2 regions of the Methylorubrum extorquens genome follow, and region 2 is predicted to be linked to the other one. Evidence: riboswitches for the same ligand, from Rfam matches in the RefSeq annotation. Region 2 holds a riboswitch; the other holds the start of a gene.
The links. Region 2 has a riboswitch for thiamine pyrophosphate ahead of thiO (glycine oxidase ThiO). Riboswitches for the same ligand answer to the same signal wherever they lie in the genome.
Positions count from the first base shown of each region.

Region 1: it holds a riboswitch for thiamine pyrophosphate, as region 2 does, so the genes downstream of both, thiC (phosphomethylpyrimidine synthase ThiC) here and thiO (glycine oxidase ThiO) in region 2, are expected to answer to the same signal.

Region 1 is NZ_JALJXF010000001.1:4,342,412-4,352,970, reverse strand. Features, by position in the region: gene J2W78_RS20340 (Hsp20 family protein) at 1-137, opposite strand, end outside; gene J2W78_RS20335 (Tat pathway signal protein) at 707-1,189, shown strand; gene J2W78_RS20330 (MotA/TolQ/ExbB proton channel family protein) at 1,261-1,962, shown strand; gene tolR (protein TolR) at 2,047-2,508, shown strand; gene J2W78_RS20320 (energy transducer TonB family protein) at 2,549-3,637, shown strand; gene J2W78_RS20315 (metallophosphoesterase family protein) at 3,695-4,279, shown strand; gene J2W78_RS20310 (hypothetical protein) at 4,515-4,841, shown strand; gene J2W78_RS20305 (hypothetical protein) at 5,028-5,168, shown strand; gene J2W78_RS20300 (hypothetical protein) at 5,302-5,541, opposite strand; gene flaF (flagellar biosynthesis regulator FlaF) at 5,719-6,093, shown strand; gene J2W78_RS20290 (flagellar protein FlaG) at 6,277-6,624, opposite strand; gene thiC (phosphomethylpyrimidine synthase ThiC) at 6,841-8,733, opposite strand; TPP riboswitch at 8,808-8,912, opposite strand; gene J2W78_RS20280 (hypothetical protein) at 9,170-9,433, shown strand; gene trhA (PAQR family membrane homeostasis protein TrhA) at 9,559-10,239, opposite strand; gene J2W78_RS20270 (COX15/CtaA family protein) at 10,521-10,559, opposite strand, start outside.
Region 2 is NZ_JALJXF010000001.1:408,078-418,636, forward strand. Features, by position in the region: gene rpoD (RNA polymerase sigma factor RpoD) at 160-2,160, shown strand; gene J2W78_RS02010 (MFS transporter) at 2,366-3,709, opposite strand; gene J2W78_RS02015 (helix-turn-helix domain-containing protein) at 3,718-4,722, opposite strand; gene J2W78_RS02020 (hypothetical protein) at 4,914-5,282, opposite strand; gene J2W78_RS02025 (adenylate/guanylate cyclase domain-containing protein) at 5,580-6,851, shown strand; TPP riboswitch at 6,974-7,096, shown strand; gene thiO (glycine oxidase ThiO) at 7,174-8,394, shown strand; gene thiS (sulfur carrier protein ThiS) at 8,391-8,603, shown strand; gene J2W78_RS02040 (thiazole synthase) at 8,606-9,415, shown strand; gene J2W78_RS02045 (thiamine phosphate synthase) at 9,422-10,039, shown strand; gene J2W78_RS02050 (heme-binding protein) at 10,032-10,160, opposite strand; gene J2W78_RS02055 (inositol monophosphatase family protein) at 10,330-10,559, shown strand, end outside.

The DNA.
Region 1 (10,559 bases), 3.9 Mb from region 2:
CGTTCGCTGCGGGTAACACGTTCGATGTTGTAGGGCGGATACCCGTCGCTGGCGGCCTTCGAGACACGATCGAGTGCCTGCTCGATCTCGTCGAAGCCGAGCAGGAATGGATACCCGAACGGGGACGGCCGCGTCATCGTCGCTCAAACCTCCGGCGAGGCCCTGGGGGATCGAACGGCGTCGAGCCCTTGGCGGCACCTCGCGGTCTCGAGCCCGCCTCGCGGCAGCGCTCTTAGCTCAGGATATGGAAAGTGGGCGGATACCGATCAAGGGTGGTCGGCTGCGCGGGCGGTGAAGCACGGGGAATGGGGATTCGGGATAAAACGGCAACTGCGCCGGGATAAAAGAGAAATCCCAATCCGAGTGCCGGCTTTCTTCAATAGTTTGGAATTGCTCTGAAATTCTTAGCAAACCTTGATCAACACCCTGCTTGTCGGATAGGCACGCTCCGGAAACGTACACGGTGCTGTCGGAAGCGCTGGGCGTGACCTTTGCTGTATCCGCACATCGCCATGCGGCGGAGACCGCGTCACGGTGATCCCGCTTCGGATGACGGCGCCTCTCGGTGCCGTCGAAACCACGGCGAAGCGAATGTCGGCGGGACAGCGGCAGTCCTTCGGCCTTCGGGTCAAGCGGCCCGCGCCGGATCTCCGGGGCGGCGCGAGATTGGGGAGATGAGATCGTCGTGATTCAGGAAGGCTGGGGAATGAGCGATGCAGGGCCGGGACGCAGCGGGATCGGGGGACGCCTCGTCGCGAGTGCCGCCCTCGCCGCAGCGCTGATCACCGCGATCCCCGCCGCGATGGCACAGGATGCGACGCCGCCGGCCAAATCGGACGCCCCTCCCCTGAAGATCGAGCTGAACCGGCTCGAGCCCGCGGGCGAGGCCTGCCGCACCTACATGCTCGTCGACAACAGCCGCGGGCCCGCGCTGAAGTCGCTCAAGGTCGATCTGTTCGCCTTCGACACGGAGGGCGTCGCCCAGAAGCGCCTCGCCGTCGAGTTGGGCCCGGTGCAAGAGAAGAAGACCGTGGTGCGGCTCTTCGACTTCGCCGGCCTCTCCTGCCCGAAAATCGGCCGCCTTCTGCTCAACGACGTGCTCGCTTGCGAGGGCGGTGACGCCACCCGCGAGACCTGCCTGGAGCGGATCGAGCCCGCCACCAAGACATCGGCCGCCTTCGATCGCTGAGGCCGGCCGCGTCCGTCCCACCGGTTCGACCGGGTGTGACGGACGCATATTGGAGCCACGAGGAGTCACACATGGATCCGACGTCCGTGCCCGCCGAGGCGGTCGCTGCAGCCCACGACATGTCGTTCATCGGTCTGTTCCTGCAGGCCGACCCGATCGTCAAAAGCGTGATGATTCTCCTCGTGGTGGCCTCGCTCGCCTGCTGGACCGTCGTCTTCGAGAAGATCGTGCGCCTCTCCGCCGCCAAACGGCAGGCCAAGGCCTTCGACGCGATGGTCCGCTCGGAGGGCACCATCGATACCGGGCAGAAGGGCATCTCCGGCCACGTGATCAAGGCGGGGCTCGACGCGTGGCGTGACCAGGATCCGAGCGAGAGCCGGGCCGAGCGCCGCGAGCGGATCGAGCGGGCGATGAAGGGCGCGCTCAGCCTGGAGGTGAAGCGTCTCCAGAGCGGATTGCCGCTGCTGGCGACCTCCGGTTCCACCGCCCCCTTCGTCGGCCTGTTCGGCACGGTCTGGGGTATCATGAACTCGTTCTCGTCGATCGCGAAGAGCCAGGACACCAGCCTCGCGGTCGTGGCGCCCGGCATCGCGGAGGCGCTGTTCGCCACCGCCATCGGCCTCGTCGTCGCGATCCCGGCGGTGATGGCCTACAACAAGCTCTCGGGTGACGTCGCCCGCATCCAGTCGAGCTTCGTCTCCTGCATCTCGGTGCTTGGCAACCGCCTCGCCCGTGACCGCGGTCCCCACGCCCGGGCCGCGGCGGCCGAGTAATCCGCTTCTTCGCCGACTCCTGAAACCTTCGCGGCGCCCGCCTCAGCTCGGCGGGCCGTCGCCGACACCCGGAAGGGCGAAGCCATGGCCATGGGAACCGCGCGTTCGGCGAGCGACGACGAGGACGGCCTCGACGCCACGCCGATGTCCGAGATCAACGTCACGCCGATGGTCGACGTGATGCTGGTGCTGCTGATCATCTTCATGGTGGCCGCGCCGCTGATGACGACGGGCGTGCCGGTGCAACTGCCGAAGACGACCGCCGCCAAGGTGGCGCAGTCACAGAAGCCGCTCGAAGTCTCCATCGACAAGGACGGCAATCCGTTCATCGCCAAGGACGGCTTCACGCCGGAGACGATCCTGCCGCGCCTGAAGCAGCTCAGGGCGGAGAACCCGGATCAGGTCGTGCTCGTGCGCGGCGACCGGGACGTGCCCTACGGCCGGATCATGGAAGTGATGGGCCTCGTCGGTCAGGCGGGCTTCACCAAGGTCTCGCTGATTGCCCAGTCGGCGGGTGGCGCGCCAGCCGCAGGGACGCCCCGTTAAGCCGATGGCCGCTCCCAAGCCAGCTCCGAAGGCCGCCCCCATGCCGCCGATGCAGGCCCCGATATCTGCTCCGATGCCGGCTCCCGTGCCCGCTCATGCCGGGCAGGGATTACCCTCGGGCCCTTCCGAGGGAGGCGGCCAGGGGCGCCTCACGGTCGCCTTCGCCCTGGCCCTGGCCCTGCACGCCGCGGGGTTGATCGGCATCACCTATCTGCATCTGACCCCGCCCGCGCCCCCGGGGGATCAGGAGATCACGATCGATCTCGCGCCGCAGATGGCGGAGGCCGAGACCCAGGCGCCTGCCGAGTCGCAGCGGGTCGAAGAGATTCCCGAGGAGGCCAAGCCCGAGGGCGAGCCGGAGACGGCCGAGCCGGTCGAGACACCGGACGAGGTGAAGCCCCCGCCCCCCCCGGAGATGACGGAGGTGATGCCGGAGGAGGTACAGCCGCCGCCTCCGCCGCCGGAAGCCGTGACGGAAGTTCCGCCCGACACGGTTCCCCCGCCGCCGGAGGAGCAGATCATCGCCTCCGAGGCGCAGGAGGCGGAGCCGCTGGCGCCGCCCCCGCCCGTGGTGGCGAAGGCCCCGGAGCCGCCCAAGCCCGATCCCAAGATCGAGGAGCGCCGCAAGGCCGAGCTGGAGAAGAAGCGCGAGGCACGCCGCAAGGAGATCATCGAGAAGAAGCGCGAGGAGGCGCAGAAGGAAGCGCGGATCAAGGCCGCCAAGGCGAAGGCCGAGCGTGACGCCGCCCGGCGTGCCCAGGCGGCGCAGGTGGGCAATTCGCAGCGCAACTCCGCCGCCACCTCGCGCCAGAGCGCGACGGGCACGGCCGCCGCGGCCAACGACCCCAACGCCATGGCGGCCTGGAAGGGCTCCATCGCTGCGACGATCCGTGGCCGGATGAACCGTGAAGCCGCGGCCGGCACCAGTGGCGGCGTGGCCACCGTGCGCTTCACCGTGAGCCGCTCCGGCGCGGTGAGCGGAGCGTCTCTGAGCAGCAGCAGCGGGATCGGCGCCATCGACAGCGCCGCGCTCGCGGCGGTGCGCGGCAGCTTGCCGCCCGCCCCCGCCGGCGTAACGCAGTCGAGCCTCCCGGTCACCGTACCGCTGCGCTTCAGCCCAGGACGTTAGGCCGGCATCGTTCTCCCATCCGCCGCGTTGTCCCGCTCACACCGGACAGCGCGGCGGATGACCATCTTCTTCACGAGCGACACGCATTTCGGCGACCCCCGGATCCTGCGGATCGACCGGCGCCCCTTCGCGGATCTGCCGTCCCACGACGCGGCCCTCGTCGAGGCCTGGAACGCCGTCGTCGGGCCGGACGATACCGTCTGGCATCTCGGAGACTTCGCCCTCGGCCCTCCCCCGGAGCGCATCGCGGCCCTACTCGGCGCGCTCAACGGCCGCAAGCACCTGATCGTCGGCAACAACGACGGCCCCGCCACCCTCTCGGCGCCCGGCTGGACTTCGGTGGCGCATTACGCGGAGACCGAGGTCGAGGGCCGCCGGCTCGTACTGTGCCACTACGCCTTCCGCACCTGGAACGGCCTCGGCCGCGGCGCGATCAACCTGCACGGCCATTCCCACGGCCGGCTCAAGCCGATCCCGCGACAATACGATGTCGGCGTCGATGCGCAGGGCTTGGCGCCGGTCACCCTCGACCAGATTTTCGTCTCGCGCCGCGGGCGTGTGTCGGGGACGGCGCGCCAAAACCGCGCCGGGCAGGATCTCCGTCGCCAAGATCTCGGTCAAAAGGAGTCCACCGAGGGATAGGGGTGTCGATCGAATCCCAGTGCGCCGAATGTTCCACCAAGAATCGTCCGGGAAGCCTCCAAGAATCTTGGCAGATCCTGCAGGCCAGTTTCGGAACCATCGGCTTAGCGTCACCGTTCAAAAGCCGACACGAGCGACGACGCAGTGGCCGGATCGGTGAAGACACTGTGATGGCCGCGTGCTGAACGCTCCTTAACCTTATCATGACTTCGGTCGAACAAAGTCGGTCTGCCCCATGCGTCACCTCATGCGACACACCGTTTTCGCCGGCCTTGCGGCCTCCCTCGTCGGCGTCTCCCTGGCTTCCTCCGCGCTCGCGGCGCCGGGCTGCCTCGATGGCCGCCGCAAGATCCAGGAAGCCAGCGCTCTGCGCTATCAGGCCCGCCAGGAAGCACAGCTCGGCAATCACGACCGGGTTTGCGACACCCTCGACGAGATCGGCGACCGCTACCACGAGGCGCAGGACGCCTTCGAGGATTGCGGGGCCGACATCGTGTCGATCGATCTGCGCAGCGAGCTCCGCTCCCTGCGCGCCGCCAAGCAGGTCAACCGCTGCGACTGACCGCGGCCGGCCCCGCGCTCCCGGCGGATCGAGACTGCCTCTAACCCGATGCTGCCAAAGCCGGATCCGTCCGCGGTTTCGAGTGTGGTCCCGCACCGCCAAGCGTCACTGTGAAGCGCAGATTCACTGCAATCGAACCGATCGCTTCGCGCCGGAAAACTCCTCTTCTTCCCTCAGGGTCTTGCCATGATCGCCACCGACAACGCCCTCCGTCAGCCCACCGCCGACATGCAGACCGGCCCTTCCTTCGCCGCGGCCCTGTTCGGCTTCCTCGGCAGCACCGTTGCGACGACGATGGTGATGTTTCTGCTCAGCAGCAGCGTCTGATCCGGCTTCCGCTCAGATCCAGGCGGGGACCGGTCAGCAAGCCCGCGCGGTGCTCGCACGAGACACGACATCGTGCCCTGCGAAGCGAACGAGCGGATTTCCTGAGGCCTGCCTCAAGGGATCAGGACTGGCCTCAGGGGGCGACCGACCAGAGGCGGCTACGCGAGAACAGCATCTCCGGATTGCCGACTTGGTTCGCCGTCTTCGGCACCGGGCAGCGGGGCGTTTCAGGGCGGGGTGCTACGACGACCGCCGCCTGAGCGGGCGGCACGAGGCCGAGCCGCATTTGCACCGCCGGGTGCCGGGCAGCGGTGATGGTGACGACACCGGCGATGATGCAGCCGGCCATCAATCCGAGAAAGAAATTCGTCATCTGAAGCGGGTTCCGGACCCGATGTGGCACGGACTGGCCATAACGGCCGCCACGTCGAAGCACTCACCCCCTTTCGGGGCGCCAATACGGCAGAACGCTCGCATACCGGCTTTTAACAAAAACGATGCATTGATTCGCCTGCGATCGGCCGAGGGCGGCGCAGGGAGAACACTGACGATGCAGTACGCGGCCAATGCCTATGCGAAGGCTTCGCGCGTGGCGCTCTCCCCTCGGGAAGCCGAGGCGGCCGTTCTGCTGAAGGCCGCCGGCCGTCTCCAGTCCCTCGGCTCACAGATCGAGGCGGGGCCGGCGCTCAACGACGCGCTGACGTTCAACCAGCGTGTCTGGACGATCCTGGCCTCCGCCGCGACCGAGCCGAACAGCCCGCTCCCCACCGAGGTCCGCACCGGCATGGCGCAGCTCTCGGCCTACGTGTTCCATACGATTTTGGACACGATGATCGAGCCGACGGCGCAGAAGATCGAGTCGCTCGTCTCGCTCAACAACCACATCGCCGCGGGGCTTCAGGGCGACGCCGGGCCGGGGGTGTAAAGGCCGGCTTCCAGAAAACCGAATCGCTTCAGAGCTGCCGGAGCGGATCGCCTTCGGCAGCGGCGTACCGTCTGGGCCGCTGACCATAGGCCGACGCGGCGCGCGCGTGCCCGCACGTCCGGTCCCGTCGGATGGCTGGTCATACCAAATCCGCCATCCCGAAGGGATCGAGCGGATTTGGTATCAGGCCGTCTTGGCGATGCGCTCGCCCGGAGATGGCGCTGCTTCCCGCGCGTAGGCCCGCGCCTTGAGGATCACTTCGTCGGGGATCTGCATCACGACATCGCCGGTCTGCGGATCGGTGACACGGAAAACGAGGCTCTGGCTGTCCGCATCGCGGGTATAGGCACGCCGCTCCGGCTCGGACGGTTTCGTGTCCGCACTCTCGGGGCTCACGGCGACGGTGACCGCGGGATCGAGCACGCGGGAGGCGGGCGCCTCGTCGCGAACGGTCTCCGCGACCGGTCGGACGGGGGTGATGGGGGCGGTGGAGACGGGCGGCGTCGAGGCCGCGGCCCTGATCGGGTCCATGGCTGCATTCCTTCGGTTCCGGCGCGAGGCCGGACCTCAGGAGATTGCGCGCGTCGCTACCGGAATCTTAAGGCCCGCCGCTTGTCCCCCGGGAATGCCGGCCAGCCTCACCGATCCGTAACGATGACCTGAAGAATTTTCGCGAATTCGCATCAAACGATAGGTTTTGCGAGGATGGTCGCCCGCCGGGCGGCCATCCCGTATTCGGCGCGCGGCTTACTCCGCCGCGTCGACGTAGAGCTTGCCGCCCTCCTCCAGGAACTCCTGCGATTTGGCCGCCATGCCGGCCAGGCGCTCGGCGTCGCTCATCGGCTGGGCTTGGCCGATGACGATGCCGGCCTCCTCCATGGCGAGCACGTCGGCGCGCAGATCCTGCGTGATCTTCATCGAGCAGAATTTCGGGCCGCACATCGAGCAGAAATGGGCGACCTTGTGCGCGTCCTTCGGCAGGGTTTCGTCGTGGTAGGTACGCGCCGTGTCGGGATCCAGCGAGAGGTTGAACTGGTCCTCCCAACGGAAGTCGAAGCGGGCGCGGCTAAGGGCGTCGTCACGGAGCTGCGCCGCGGGGTGGCCCTTGGCGAGGTCGGCGGCGTGCGCGGCGATCTTGTAGGTGATGACGCCGGTCTTCACGTCGTCGCGGTTCGGCAGGCCGAGATGCTCCTTCGGCGTGACGTAGCAGAGCATGGCGCAGCCGAACCAGCCGATCATCGCCGCGCCGATCCCGCTCGTGATGTGGTCGTAGCCCGGCGCGATGTCGGTGGTCAGCGGGCCGAGCGTGTAGAACGGCGCCTCGCCGCACTCAGTCAGCTGCTTCTCCATGTTGATCTTGATCTTGTGCATCGGCACGTGGCCGGGGCCCTCGATCATGGTCTGGCAGCCCTTGTCCCAGGCGATCTTGGTGAGTTCGCCGAGCGTCTCCAGTTCGGCGAATTGGGCCGCGTCGTTGGCATCCGCGATGGAGCCGGGGCGCAGGCCGTCGCCGAGCGAGAACGACACGTCGTAGGCCCGCATGATGTCGCAGATTTCGTCGAACCGCTCGTAAAGGAACGACTCGCGGTGCCCGGCGAGGCACCACCGCGCCATGATCGAGCCGCCGCGCGATACGATGCCGGTGGTGCGCCGCGCGGTGAGCGGCACGTGGGCCAGCCGCACGCCGGCATGGATCGTAAAGTAGTCGATGCCCTGCTCGGCCTGCTCGATAAGCGTGTCCTTGAACACCTCCCAATCGAGCTTCAGCGGGTCGCCGCCGACTTTCTCCAGCGCCTGATAGATCGGCACGGTGCCGATCGGCACGGGCGAGTTGCGCACGATCCACGAGCGGATGTTGTGGATGTTGCGGCCCGTCGAGAGGTCCATGACCGTGTCCGCACCCCAGCGGATCGACCAGACCAGTTTTTCGACCTCCTCGGCAGCCGACGACGTGACGGCGGAGTTGCCGATGTTGGCGTTGATCTTGACGAGGAAGTTGCGGCCGATCGCCATCGGCTCGAGTTCGAGGTGGTTGATGTTGGCCGGGATGATGGCCCGCCCGCGGGCCACCTCGTCGCGGACGAATTCGGGCGTGATGAAGGGCGGCACCGCCGCGCCGTAGCTCTCGCCGTCGGCGAGCGCGGCCTCGGCGCGCTCCAGCATCTGCGCGCGGCAGGCATTCTCGCGATGCGCCACGTAGATCATCTCTTCCGTGATGATCCCGGCGCGGGCGAACTCGTATTGCGTGACCAGCTGCCCCGGCTCAGCCCGGCGGATCGTACGCTCGGCGGGGCACGGCGCCACGAGCTTGTCGGCGGCGGCAAAGCCGTTGTCCTCCGGCTTCACCTCACGCGGCTTCACGGCGGCGTAGCCGCGCCCGACGATCCACGGCTCGCGGACCGGGGCCAGACCCTTCTCGAGATCGATGCCCGCATCGGTCTCGGTGTAGGGGCCCGACGGGTCGTAGACCCGCACCGGCTCCTCCTTCGGGTCGGAGAGGGCGATCTCCCGGTAGGGCACGCGGATGTCGGGGCGGCCGGGCGCCTCGGCATAGACCTTGCGCGAGCCCTGCACGGGGCCGGTGGTCACGCTGGCGGGATTGCCGTTGGGAAGATCTTTGGGACGGACGGGTGCGTTCATCGCTGTCGCTCCTGATAGGGGAGGCGACCCGTGGTCCCGACGATGGTGCGGCTGGCCGATGCTGCTTGTGAGCAGCGGCCACTGGTTCCCGTCCCTCCGCCGGTACGAGCCGGATCAGGTTCAAGGGTCAGGGCGCCTGCCCACTCTCAGCCCCATACGGGGCCCCCCTCGGAACGATTCCAGCCTCTGCTTCGGCGCGATCCTTGTCAATGCATCGCCGGAACGGGCCGATTCGGAGGAAAGATTTTTTGTTTCGGAACTGGCCCGGTGTCACGGCGGGAAAGCTTGACCGATTGCCGCGGATTCGAGCCACGGTTTCGACGAAAAACTCACCAATTGAGCCGGGAAGCCTCCTTTGGCGACCCCGCGCTGCGGCTTGGGTGTGGATGACGCCCGGTCGGCGGGTGGCCACGCGCCCGCCTTTTCGCGACACACGATGGCGATGAGCACGGTCGTCCCTTTCCGCCGCCCCCCTGCCCCCGCCACGCCGGTCCGCTCCGGCTGCGACGTTGCGGCTGTCGCGGGCGACCTCCTGGACGTTCTCGATCAGCTTGAAGGGCTGGTGGCGCGGGCGGCCGGCATGGACCGGCCCCGGATCGAGGTGGAGCGCAGCGTGCAGCACCTGCTCGATGCGATCAGCGCCGTCGAGCGCGCCTCCGACACCCTAGGCGAGGGCAGCAGCATCTCCGAGCCGGCCTGAGCATTCAGGCGCCGTCGGCCTTCGGCCGGGTTTCGCGCGTTTTTGCTTGTTCCCAGCTCACGCGCTGCATCGACATCGCGCGTGGCAACGGCTTCGCAGCCCGGTGCCGGGAAAGGCAGGACCGTTCACGCCCCGGCGTGCAGCACGCTCGCCATGATCGTCCCGTAATGGCAGGCGGTCGCGGCCAGGACGAAGGCGTGCCAGATCGCGTTCTGGAACGGCAGGCTGCGCCAGACGTGGAAGACCACGCCGCCCGAGTAGAGCAGGCCGCCGATAGCGAGGAGCCAGAGGGCGGACGGGGTGAGCCCCGAGATCACCGATTCGTAGGCGAGGACGCCGCTCCAGCCGAGCATCAGGTAGAGCACGATCGAGACCCGGTCCCAGCGGCCGGGCATCAGGATCTTGATGGCGATGCCGGTGAGGGCGACCGTCCAGATCAGGGCAAGCAGCGTCCAGGCGACGGGGCCGGAGCCGACCAGCGCCACCACCGGCGTGTAGGTGCCGGCGATCATCAGATAGATGAAGGCATGGTCGAAACGGCGCAGGATCCACTTGCGCGGGCTCACCGGCCACATGTTGTAGGCGGCAGATGCGCCAAGCATCGCCAGCAACGCGGTGGCGTAGACCAGCAGAGAGGCCCGTTCGATCCACCCGAGATGGTTGAGGGCTGCCATCGCGATCAAGCAGATCGCGCCGAGAAACCCGAGGGCGATACCTGCGATATGGACTACACCGTCCGCCCGCAATTCACTGGGCGTGTAGTTCCATGTCAGCGCAAGCGGGCGTCCGTCCTCGGCCAGAAACATCCTCTGCTCCTGTGTTGGCGAGGTATTTAATTCTATAGAGCGGCGAGTCGTTCCATCGTCGGACTACCGAGGGCAGAGTCTTCCACCGAAATTGCTGTGACGACGACTGGAGCCCACCTTTTGCGCTGCAAGGTACACCGCTTTCTATGCTGCATCGCAGTCGGCCAAGGTTCCATTCCGAGCCTTCCCCCAGCATCCAAGCCGATCGCGACGGTTTCATGAACCGGGCGCGGACGCCGAGCAGGTTTCGCGCCAAACCACTGGAATGCCGCGGAGCCGTTTCAGGCGCCGCGGCCGGCGAGCGCTTCCAGCCCGATCGG
Region 2 (10,559 bases):
GACTTGGTTAACGGTCGGTCAACGCACGGCAAGTTAAAGCGGATGCAACGAGAATCGGCGCGGGCACTCGACAAGCGCGCCATTCCAAGACATTGCGACGGGTCTTTCGCGGAGCGCGGGCTCAGCCTGCGGCGCCGCCACGAGAACAATAGGCTGAGCATGGCAACGAAGGCAACCGAGCGGGACGATGCGGACGCCGCCCAGGATCAACCGACGGACGGCCCGCTCCTTGACCTGACGGATGCCGCCGTCAAGCGGATGGTCAAGCTCGCGAAGAAGCGCGGTTACGTCACCTACGAAGAGATCAACGAGGTCCTCCCGGACGGTCAGGTCGACGGCGACCAGATCGAGGATGTTCTCGCGCAGCTCGACGACATGGGCATCCGTGTGGTCGAGGCGGAGGAATCCGAAGAGGCCGCGCCCGAGGCCAAGGCCAACGGAGAGGCCTCCGAGGAGGAGGAGAGTGCCGAGGGCGGCGAGGTTGCCGAGACCTCCGGCACCCGTGCTGTCGCGGTCGCGACCCCCACCACCCGCGAGCCGACCGACCGCACGGACGATCCCGTGCGGATGTACCTTCGCGAGATGGGCTCGGTGGAGCTGCTCTCGCGCGAGGGTGAGATCGCGATTGCCAAGCGCATCGAGGCCGGTCGCGAGGCGATGATCGCGGGCCTCTGCGAGAGCCCGCTGACCTTCCAGGCCATCATCATCTGGCGCGACGAACTCGTCGACGGCAAGGTGCTGCTGCGCGACATCATCGACCTCGAAGCCACCTATGCCGGCCCCGACGCCCGCGGCGCGCCGCAGGAGGCGGAGAGCGAGAACGAGGAGTCGGAGGACGCCGAAGGCGCCGTCCCGCCGGAAGGCGGCGACGACGAGGACGACATGGAGAACAATGTGTCGCTCGCGGCCATGGAGGCCGAGATCAAGCCGCGCGTTCTCGAAACCTTCGACAACATCGCCTCGAACTACCGCAAGCTGCGCAAGCTCCAGAACGAGGAGACGGAGCTGAAGGCCGGCGGCGGCACGGTCACCTCCGCGCAGACCAAGAAGCAGGCCGAGCTGAAGGACATCGTCGTCACCGACGTGAAGTCGCTCTCGCTCAACGCCAACCGCATCGAGGCGCTGGTCGAGCAGCTCTACGACATCAACAAGCGCCTCATCTCGCATGAGGGCCGCCTGATGCGTGCCGCCGAGCATCACGGCGTCGCCCGCGACGAGTTCCTGCGTCACTACCAGGGCTACGAACTCGACCCGAACTGGATGGACCGCGTCGCCACCCTCGGCGGCCGGGGCTGGAAGAACTTCGTCGAGCGCGGCGGCCGGCAGGTCGCGGACCTGCGCGAGCAGATCCTGACGCTTGCCTCCGAGACCGGCCTTCAGATCGGCGAATACCGCAAGATCGTCGCCATGGTGCAGAAGGGCGAGCGCGAGGCCCGCCAAGCGAAAAAGGAGATGATCGAGGCCAACCTCCGCCTCGTGATCTCGATCGCCAAGAAGTACACCAACCGCGGCCTGCAGTTCCTGGATCTGATCCAGGAGGGCAATATCGGCCTGATGAAGGCGGTCGATAAGTTCGAGTACCGCCGCGGTTACAAGTTCTCGACCTACGCCACGTGGTGGATCCGGCAGGCGATCACCCGCTCGATCGCCGACCAGGCGCGCACGATCCGCATTCCGGTGCACATGATCGAGACGATCAACAAGATCGTCCGCACGTCGCGCCAGATGCTGCACGAGATCGGCCGCGAGCCGACTCCGGAGGAGCTGGCCGAGAAGCTGGCCATGCCGCTGGAGAAAGTGCGCAAGGTCCTGAAGATCGCCAAGGAGCCGATCTCCCTCGAAACGCCGATCGGCGACGAGGAGGATTCGCATCTCGGCGACTTCATCGAGGACAAGAACGTCGTCCTGCCGATCGACGCGGCGATCCAGTCGAACCTGCGCGAGACCACGACCCGTGTGCTCGCCTCGCTGACGCCGCGCGAAGAGCGCGTTCTGCGCATGCGCTTCGGCATCGGCATGAACACCGACCACACCCTCGAAGAGGTGGGCCAGCAGTTCTCGGTGACCCGCGAGCGCATCCGCCAGATCGAGGCGAAGGCCCTGCGCAAGCTCAAGCATCCGAGCCGGTCGCGGAAGCTGCGAAGCTTCCTCGACAACTGACCCGGACGCTGAACCGGCCGCCCCTCGGGGCGGCCGTTTTCGTTTGACACGGATTCAGATTGATCGCCCGGGATTTTGCCCCCTCCGTCATCGCGAGGCGGAGCTGAAGCGAGCCAGGGCGCGACTTCGCCGGATCGTGCGGAGCCCTGGATTGCCACGGCTTCGTCTCGCAAAGACAGCGAAGATCCTGAAGCGATAAACCGTATCAGACCGGGCGCCGCCGAGCCGGTCGCCAAGCGCGGCGCGCGAGCAGGGCGACCAGGGTCCCCGCTACGCCGACGGGCGCGTAGACGGCCAGGAGGGCGAGCCCGAGGCCGGCCTCCCCGAACAGGTGGTCGCTGAGAAGGCCGACCAGAAGCGGCCCGAGGCCGAACCCCGCCAAGTTGACGGTCGCGAGGAACAGGGCGTTGACCCGGCCGCGCAGCCGTTGCGGGGTCAGGATCTGGATGCCGGCCAAGCCGGGTGGACTGGTGAAGCCGAGCAGCGCGACGAGGCCGGCGAACCCGATAAGCGAGAGGGACAGGTCGGGGCTCAAACTCGCGAACGCCGTCGTCGGCACGGCCAGGATCAGCCCCACCGCCAGAAGCAGCGGCGCGGCATCCGCGTGCCCGGCGCCGCGCAGCCGGTCCAGGGCCAGCCCGCCCGCGAAATGGCCGAGCGGCGCGGCGATCAGCACGAGGAGGCCGAGGCGCAGGCCGCTCTCCGCCGGGGTGAGGCCGAAGGCGCGGACATAGAAGGTCGGCGCCCAGGCGGTGAGGGTCTGCGTCATGAGAACCGCGGCCGTGGCGGCGGCGACGTGCGGCAGGTACGCCTTCCGCCGCCGCGCGATCCAGGCCAGGGCGCTGCGAAGCGACGGTTCGCGGAGTCTGCGTGACGCCTGTGCCGAAGCGGCGGCCCGCGGGGTCGGCCGGATGCGCATCACCAGGATGGCGAGGGCAAGGTTCGGCAGCGCCGCGAGGACGAGCAGAGCCTGCCACGGGGCGAGGGGGGCGAGGCCGGGAAGGGTAAGGCCGCCCCGTGCCGTCAGCCATGCCAGCACGGCCCCGCCCGCGAGGAGAGCGAAGCTGCGGCCGAGCGTGGCGGCGGCGGTGAGCGCCGAGATGCCCCGGCCGAGGCGATTCCGGCGTAGATGCAGGGTCATCAGCGAGAGAGCGGCGGGGCCGAACCCCGCCTGACCCAGCCCGAGCGCGAGGCGCGCCGCGAGGAGCGCACCGAACCCGCCTGCGAGACCGCTGGCGAAGGTCGCCGCACTCCAGAGCGAGAGCCCAGCGAGGATAAGTCCACGCTGGCGACCACGGTCGGCCACGATGCCGAGCAGCGGAAGGGTGAGTGCGTAGGGGAGGGCGAAGGCCGAGCCTTGGAGCAGGCCGAGCTGGGTATCGCTGAGAGCCAAGGCCTGCTTGAGCGGGGTGGCGACCAGCGTCAGGAGAAACCGGTCACTGAACGCCGAAAACTGGATCGTGGCCAGCAAGGCGACGAGCGGCCAGCCCACGAGACCGGCTCGGGCGGAGGCTGTGCCCGGCTGCGGGTTCGCGGAAAGGGATGACATCCGTGGGTTCAGGCGAGGGCGCGCGACCAAGCGGACATCAGGTTCGCGGCACTCTCGCCGGGCAGAGGCTGGCCGACGGTGCCCGCGCGCGGGTGTCGCATTTCGGCGCGATAGCGGCCCGGCGGCAAGCCGAACGTGCTGCGGAAGGCGCGGCTGCAATGGCTCTCGCTGGCAAAGCCGTGATCGAAGGTGAGGGTGGTGATCGAGCGGGCCTCGACCGGATTGCGGAGCGCCCCGCTCAACCGTTCGAGGCGGCGGGTCAGGATGTGGTGTGCGACGCCACCCGTCGGCTCGAACAGGCGATAGAGTGCGCTGCGCGACAATCCCGCCCCCCTTGCGACCATCGAGACGTCGAGTGCGGGGTCGTTGAGCCGCGTTTCGATGAATGCCTCCGCGCGCCGCCGCCGCAGATCGGCGATAAGGGCATTCGAAGCCTCGTCGTCGGGCCTGACCTGCCCGAGCGCGCCGGCTAGCAACTCGGTCAGCGCACGGGCGGTGCTCTCGGCCGTGCTCGGATCGGTGGCGGCGGCCCGCCGCGCGAGGGATCCCATCAGGTCGCCGAGCAGACCCGACACCGCCTCCGGCAAGACATGTCCGTGATAGCGGCCCGCTTCGGGTGCCGCCGCCTCGACCAGTTTTCGGCTCAGGCTCACCGTCACGGTCGATGCCGATTCGACGTGCGTGCGCTGCGGGCGGCTCATGTCGAACAGGATGACGTCGCCGGGTGCGAGGCGGCGTTCCGAGTCGATGGAACCACCATAGTAGGTACCGCTGCGCAGGTACTGAATCACGAAGTGATCGAAGCCGTCGCGGCGCACGCGGGCCCTGTCACGCCAATGCTGGACGCTGCTTAACGTTCGCTCGAAGACGTTGATCGGGCCGAACCGATGCGCCTCTACGCGAGCGCGGAATGGCCCGTCGGTCGCCGCGACGTTGGAACCGGCCGAGTAGAGCGCATGATACCCCTCGAAGCCGTCTGCCTCGGATGTGAAGGTGAAGGATTGGTTCGACACGGGCCAAGGAGCGCAAGGGAATCTGAAAACCGCGATCCCATGCAGTTATCGGTATCGCTTCTGGTGATCGCAAGCGCGATATTGTGCAGAAAGTCCCGCGCTCGCGATGTGTTGAGAAGCGTAATTCAATCGACGGCTCGACGGCATGCTTTCCACGCACTTTTCATCCGGCAAGCCGCCTCGGGTCGGGTCTACTCGACGACGAAGCGCGTCTCGCCGGCGCTGCGGTTCCAGAACAGGGTCACCCGGCTGACATTGCACAGGTTCACCCCGCGAAACTCGGACTCGTCGCCGTCGTTGTAGACGACCTTGATGTCCCACTTGCAGGCGTTCGAGCCGCCGTTGAACGTGATGTCGGCGGTGTCGCCGTTGGCGATCGCATCCTTGCCCATCACGTCCTGGCCCCAGTGCGACTGGCTGACGGGACCGACATAGACCTCGTCGATCTGGTAGCCGGTGCGGTTGACGAGGGTGAAATCCTGCTTGCCCTGAGCCAGGGTAAGGCTTGGTGCGAGCGCCGCGGTGGCCAGAAGGGTGAGGCTGAAAGCGGTTCTCAACATGTCGGGTCGTCCTGGCGCCGATCGATCGGCGGGTCCGGCAGGCATCCTCCTGCCACGCTTCCGCCTTAGCGCAGGGGCCTGCGCTGTGCATTGCCGTGTCGCTTCGATGACTTGATCCAGCGTCCCAATCTCGGTCATGCTGGCTCACCTTGCCCGGCCTTCCGCGTCACGATGCGGTCACGCTCGTCCCCCAGGCTTCGAGCGTGCCGGGCGCTCGTCGTCCACCATGGGCTCAAAGCGCCGTTCGTGCCCCGCGCGAAGCCTTGCTTTGAGCACTCGAGAACCCACCTGTCCCCGATGCGAGACGCCGACGCACCGAAACCAACGCCGACGGCTCTCGCCGACGGATCGGAAGCCGAGGACGTCCCGTTCGGGGCTCTGCAACGCTGCGTTGGCATCCGCGATTGGCTGCTCGGTGAAGGTGCCCGGTTGCCCAAGGCCGACGACCTGCTTGCGGGGCTCGCCGAGCGCCTCAACGCGATCGGCGTGCCGATCGACCGGGCCTCCACGGCCATCGACACGCTTCATTCCGAGTATTCCGGCGTCGGCCGCGTCTGGACCCGCGGCGCCGGATCGACCGTGCGCCTGTTTCCCCACGGCGAGGTCTCCGCGAAGGCCTACCAAGCGAGCCCGTTCTCCACCGTGCACGAATCCGGCGAGTGGCTGAGCCTCGATCTCGCGGAGACCGCCGAGGACGCCTACGCGATCGTCCCGGAGCTGAAGGCCGACGGCTACACGCACTACCTCGTGGCGCCCCTGATCTTCACCAACGGCAACAAGAACGGCATCACCTTCGCCACGCGCGCGGAGGACGGCTTCCGCGATGAGGATATCGCGATCCTGCGCTTCGTCATGCCCGCGCTCGCCGCGGTGATGGAGATGCGCATTCTCAACAAGCAGCTCGATACGGTGCTGCGCATCTATGTCGGCGACGAGCCGCACCGCGCGATCCTCTCGGGCGACATCCGGCGCGGGCAGGTGCGCCGCATCCGCTCGGCGATCCTGTTCGCGGATATGCGCGACTACACGCGCCTGTCCGCCAACCGGACGCCGGAGGGCGCGGTCGATCTCCTGAACGCGTTCTTCGACTGTCTCGTGCCGCCGATCGAGCGGGAGGGCGGCGAGGTGCTGAAGTATCTCGGCGACGGGCTGCTCGCGATCTTCCGCGAATCGGGAGACGACCTCGGTGGCGCGGCCAAGAGTGCGCTCACGGCAGCGGAGGCGGCGTTGGCGGCTCTTGCCGAAGCGAACGCGGTCGGGCGCTTCGGCCTCGGCGAGCGGGTGGTCGATGCCGGCATCGCCCTGCATCATGGCGAGGCGGCCTACGGCAATGTCGGTTCCGGCACGCGGCTCGATTTCACCGTGATCGGCCGCGACGTGAACCTCGCGAGCCGCCTCGCGCGGCTCAACCGGACGCTTCAGGAGCCGCTCCTGATGTCGAAGCCGTTCGTGGACTTCCTGTGGGGCGACCCCGAACCGCTCGGAAGCCACGACCTCGACGGGTTCGACGAGCCGATGGCGGTGTACCGCCCTGGCCGGAGACGAGCGGCGAAGGCCGCTGCGGAATAAATCGTCAACGAACGCAAGCCAAGCGTTCGCGTGCGTCCGCCGTCCGGTGTGAGTCGTAGATTGATTTGCCCCATCCCCGGCCCGGTAGGGATTGACCGCGCGCCCGGCGGGGCCCACATCCGAAGTGTTCCAGGGAGATCCCCGACAAGGGGCTGAGAAACCGCTATCGCCGTCGCCGGCAGCGCGGAAATCCTTCGAACCTGATCCGGCTCATACCGGCGTAGGGATTGGACCTGATGGGGCGCTCATGCGAGCGGACCCGCTTCTATCGAAGCACATGGTGCCAGTTCCTGCGGGCAGACCCGCGGAAGGCACGTTTTCGATGTCAGACCTGCTGACCTCCCCGATCGGCCAGCGCCGGAGCCTCACGATGCGACCGCGCCCGGCGGAGTTGCCGCAGCGTGCCGACGTCGCCGTGGTGGGCGCGGGGCTGATCGGCCTGTCGATCGCGTGGCGGCTGGCGCAAACCGGCCGCTCGGTGGCCGTGGTGGAGCGCGGGAGCATCGGCAGCGGTGCGAGCCTTGCCGCGACCGGTATGCTGGCACCTGCTGCCGAGCACGAGCCGGGCTCCGATCTGCTGTTGCCGCTGGCGCTCGAATCGCTGCGCCGCTGGCCGGATTTTCGCGACGCGCTCCAGGCGGCGTCTGGCCGCGAAATCGATTACCGCGCGGACGGCACCCTCGTGATCGCCATCGGCCGCGACGAAGTGGAGCGTCTGCGCTTCCGTCACGATCTGCAGCGCCGCTCGGGTGTCGCCGCCGAGTGGCTGTCCGGCCCGGAGGTGCGTGCGCGTGAGCCGCTGCTGCGCCCCAACGTCACCGCCGGCATCCTCTGCCCCCTCGACGCGCAGGTCGACCCACGGCTCGTGATGGACGCGCTGCTCGGCGCCTGCGAGGCGGCTGGCGTCGTCATCAGCGAGGGTGTCGCGGTCGAGGGGCTGGAGCGCCGGGGCGGGCGCGTCACCGGCCTGCACGCCGCCGGCCGCACGCTGGCCGCAGACACGGTGATCCTGTCTGCCGGCGCTTGGAGCGGGGAAGCGAGCCTGCTTCCCGGCGACCTCGCCGTGCCGGTCCGGCCGCTCAAGGGGCAGTCGCTGGCGCTGCGCACGACCAAGCGCACCGGCACCCTCTCCCGCATGGTCTGGACCGACGCGGTGCATATGGCCCCGAAAAGCGACGGGCATCTCATCGTTGGCGCCACGGTGGAGGATTGCGGTTTCACCAGCGGCGTCACCGCGGGCGGGTTGTTCGCCTTGCTGGAGGGCGCACGGCGGGTTCTGCCCGGTATCGAGGAAATGGCGATCGACGCGGTTTGGAGCGGCTTCCGTCCGACCTCGGACGATGACGCGCCGATCATCGAGGAGGCCGCTCCCGGCCTCGTCGTCGCCACCGGCCATCACCGCAACGGCTACCTGCTCGCCCCGGCGACCGCCGACGCCGTGGCGACCCTCCTCACCGAGGGCACGCTGCCGGACTTCGCCCGCGGTTTTGGCCGGGCGCGCTTCTCGTCATCGATGCAAACCGCAGGGAGGGCCGTGGCATGAGGCTGACCGTCAACGGTGAGACCTGCGAGCGCGAGGCGACCGACCTCGCCGTCCTGTTCGCGGCGGAGGCCGAGGAGCGGGGCATCGAGAGTGCCGAGGGAATCGCCATCGCCGTCAACGGCCGCGTGGTGCGCAAGGGGGCCTGGGCCGAGACGTCACTCAACGAGGGCGACCGGATCGAGATCGTCCGCGCCATGCAGGGAGGCTGACCATGAACCATCACGACACCACCCTCGCCCAGACCTCCGCCGCCGAGGACGACGCGCTGGAAATCGCCGGCATCCGGCTCTCCTCACGGCTGTTCATCGGCACGGCCGGCTACCCCAGCCAGGAGATCATGGCGCAGTCGGTGCGCGCCTCGGGTGCCGAAATCGTCACCGCCTCGATCCGCCGGGTCTCGCTCCAGGGCCACGGCTCGGACACCTTCCAGAAGCTGAAGGGCGCCCGCTTCCTGCCCAACACCGCCGGTTGCGAGACCGCCCGCGACGCGATCATGACCGCTGAACTCGCCCGCGAGGCGCTCGGCACGTCCTGGATCAAGGTCGAGGTCATCGGCGACCGCGAGACGCTCTATCCGGACGTCACCGAACTGCTCGAAGCCTGCCGCCATCTCGTCGATGACGGCTTCACGGTGCTGCCTTACTGCAACGACGATCCCGTGGTCTGCGAGCGGCTGGCCGATCTCGGCTGTGCCGCGGTGATGCCGATGGGCTCGCTGATCGGTTCGGGCATGGGCATCGCCAACCCGGCCAACATCGAGCTGATCTGCCGCCGGGCCAAGGTGCCGGTGATCGTCGATGCCGGTATCGGCACCGCCTCGGACGCGGTCATCGCGATGGAGCTGGGCGCGGCCGCCTGCCTCGTCAACACCGCGGTGGCGAAGGCCGACGACCCGGTGCGGATGGCCGGCGCCATGCGCCACGCCGTCGAGGCGGGCCGTCTCGCGCATCTGGCCGGTCGCATCCCGCGCCGCGGCCGGGCCGAGCCGTCGAGCCCACAGCTCGGCCTCGTCGGTTCGTGAGGGCGGGTGACGCTCCCGCCGCTCCTCGTCGTCACCGACCGCCACGGCGCGGACCGGCCGCTGACTGAGACCGTCCGGGCGGCGGTGGCGGGCGGGGCGCGCTTCGTCTGGCTGCGCGACCGCGATCTCGACCGGGACACGCGGCGGGATCTCGCCCACAACCTGATCGCCCTCCTGGCATCGGTCGACGGCAGTCTCGTCGTCGGCGGCGACGCGGAGCTGGCGGCCGAGACCGGGGCGCAGGGCGTGCACCTGCCGGGCTCTGCCGGGATCGACGGCATCCGTGCGGCGCGCAAAATCCTTGGCGCGGGGGCGCTGATCGGGTTCTCCGCCCACTCCGTCGCGGAGATCGCGGAGGCCGAGGCGATGGGCGCCGATTACGCCACCCTCAGCCCGATTTTCCCGACGGCGAGCAAGCCCGGTTACGGTCCCGCCCTCGGCCTCGCCTCATTGCGCGCCGTCGCAGCCCATCGCCTGCCGGTCTTCGCGCTCGGCGGGATCGACGGGGACAACGCCCCTGCCTGCCGCAAGGCCGGGGCGGCGGGCGTCGCCGTGATGGGCGGCGTGATGCGTGGGGCCGATCCGCGTGCCGCGACCGCCCGGTTCGTCGCCGCGGTCACGTGAGGGCGGCGAGGCCCGCTTGGCAGACCACCGTATCCTGATCGCCCGTGCCGCCGGAGCAGCCGATGGCGCCGACGATTCGGCCCTCGACAACCAGCGGGAATCCGCCCGGCGAGGCCGCCAACCCTGCGAAGGTCTTTTGTTCTCTGTCTGCCCATTCGGTTCCGGCACCGGACCCTGCCGGATATCGCCCCTGCGCCGATCACCCCTGGCGCTGTGGCGTCAGGCGTATAGAAGCCCTGACAGAATTCTTTTCCAGCAAGGCGCCCGGCCAGGGCTGCGAGCCGAACCGCATGATCAACTCTCCCCTCATGACCGTCATGGTCGATGCCGTGCGCAAGGCCGCCCGCGGTCTCAAGCGCGACTTCGGCGAGATCGAGAACCTTCAGGTCTCCCGCAAGGGCCCCGGTAACTTCGTCTCGGCCGCAGACCGGAAGGCGGAGGAGGTGCTGCGCGACGCGCTGATGAAGGCGCGGCCCGGCTACGGCCTCATCATGGAGGAGAGCGGGAACATCGAGGGCAC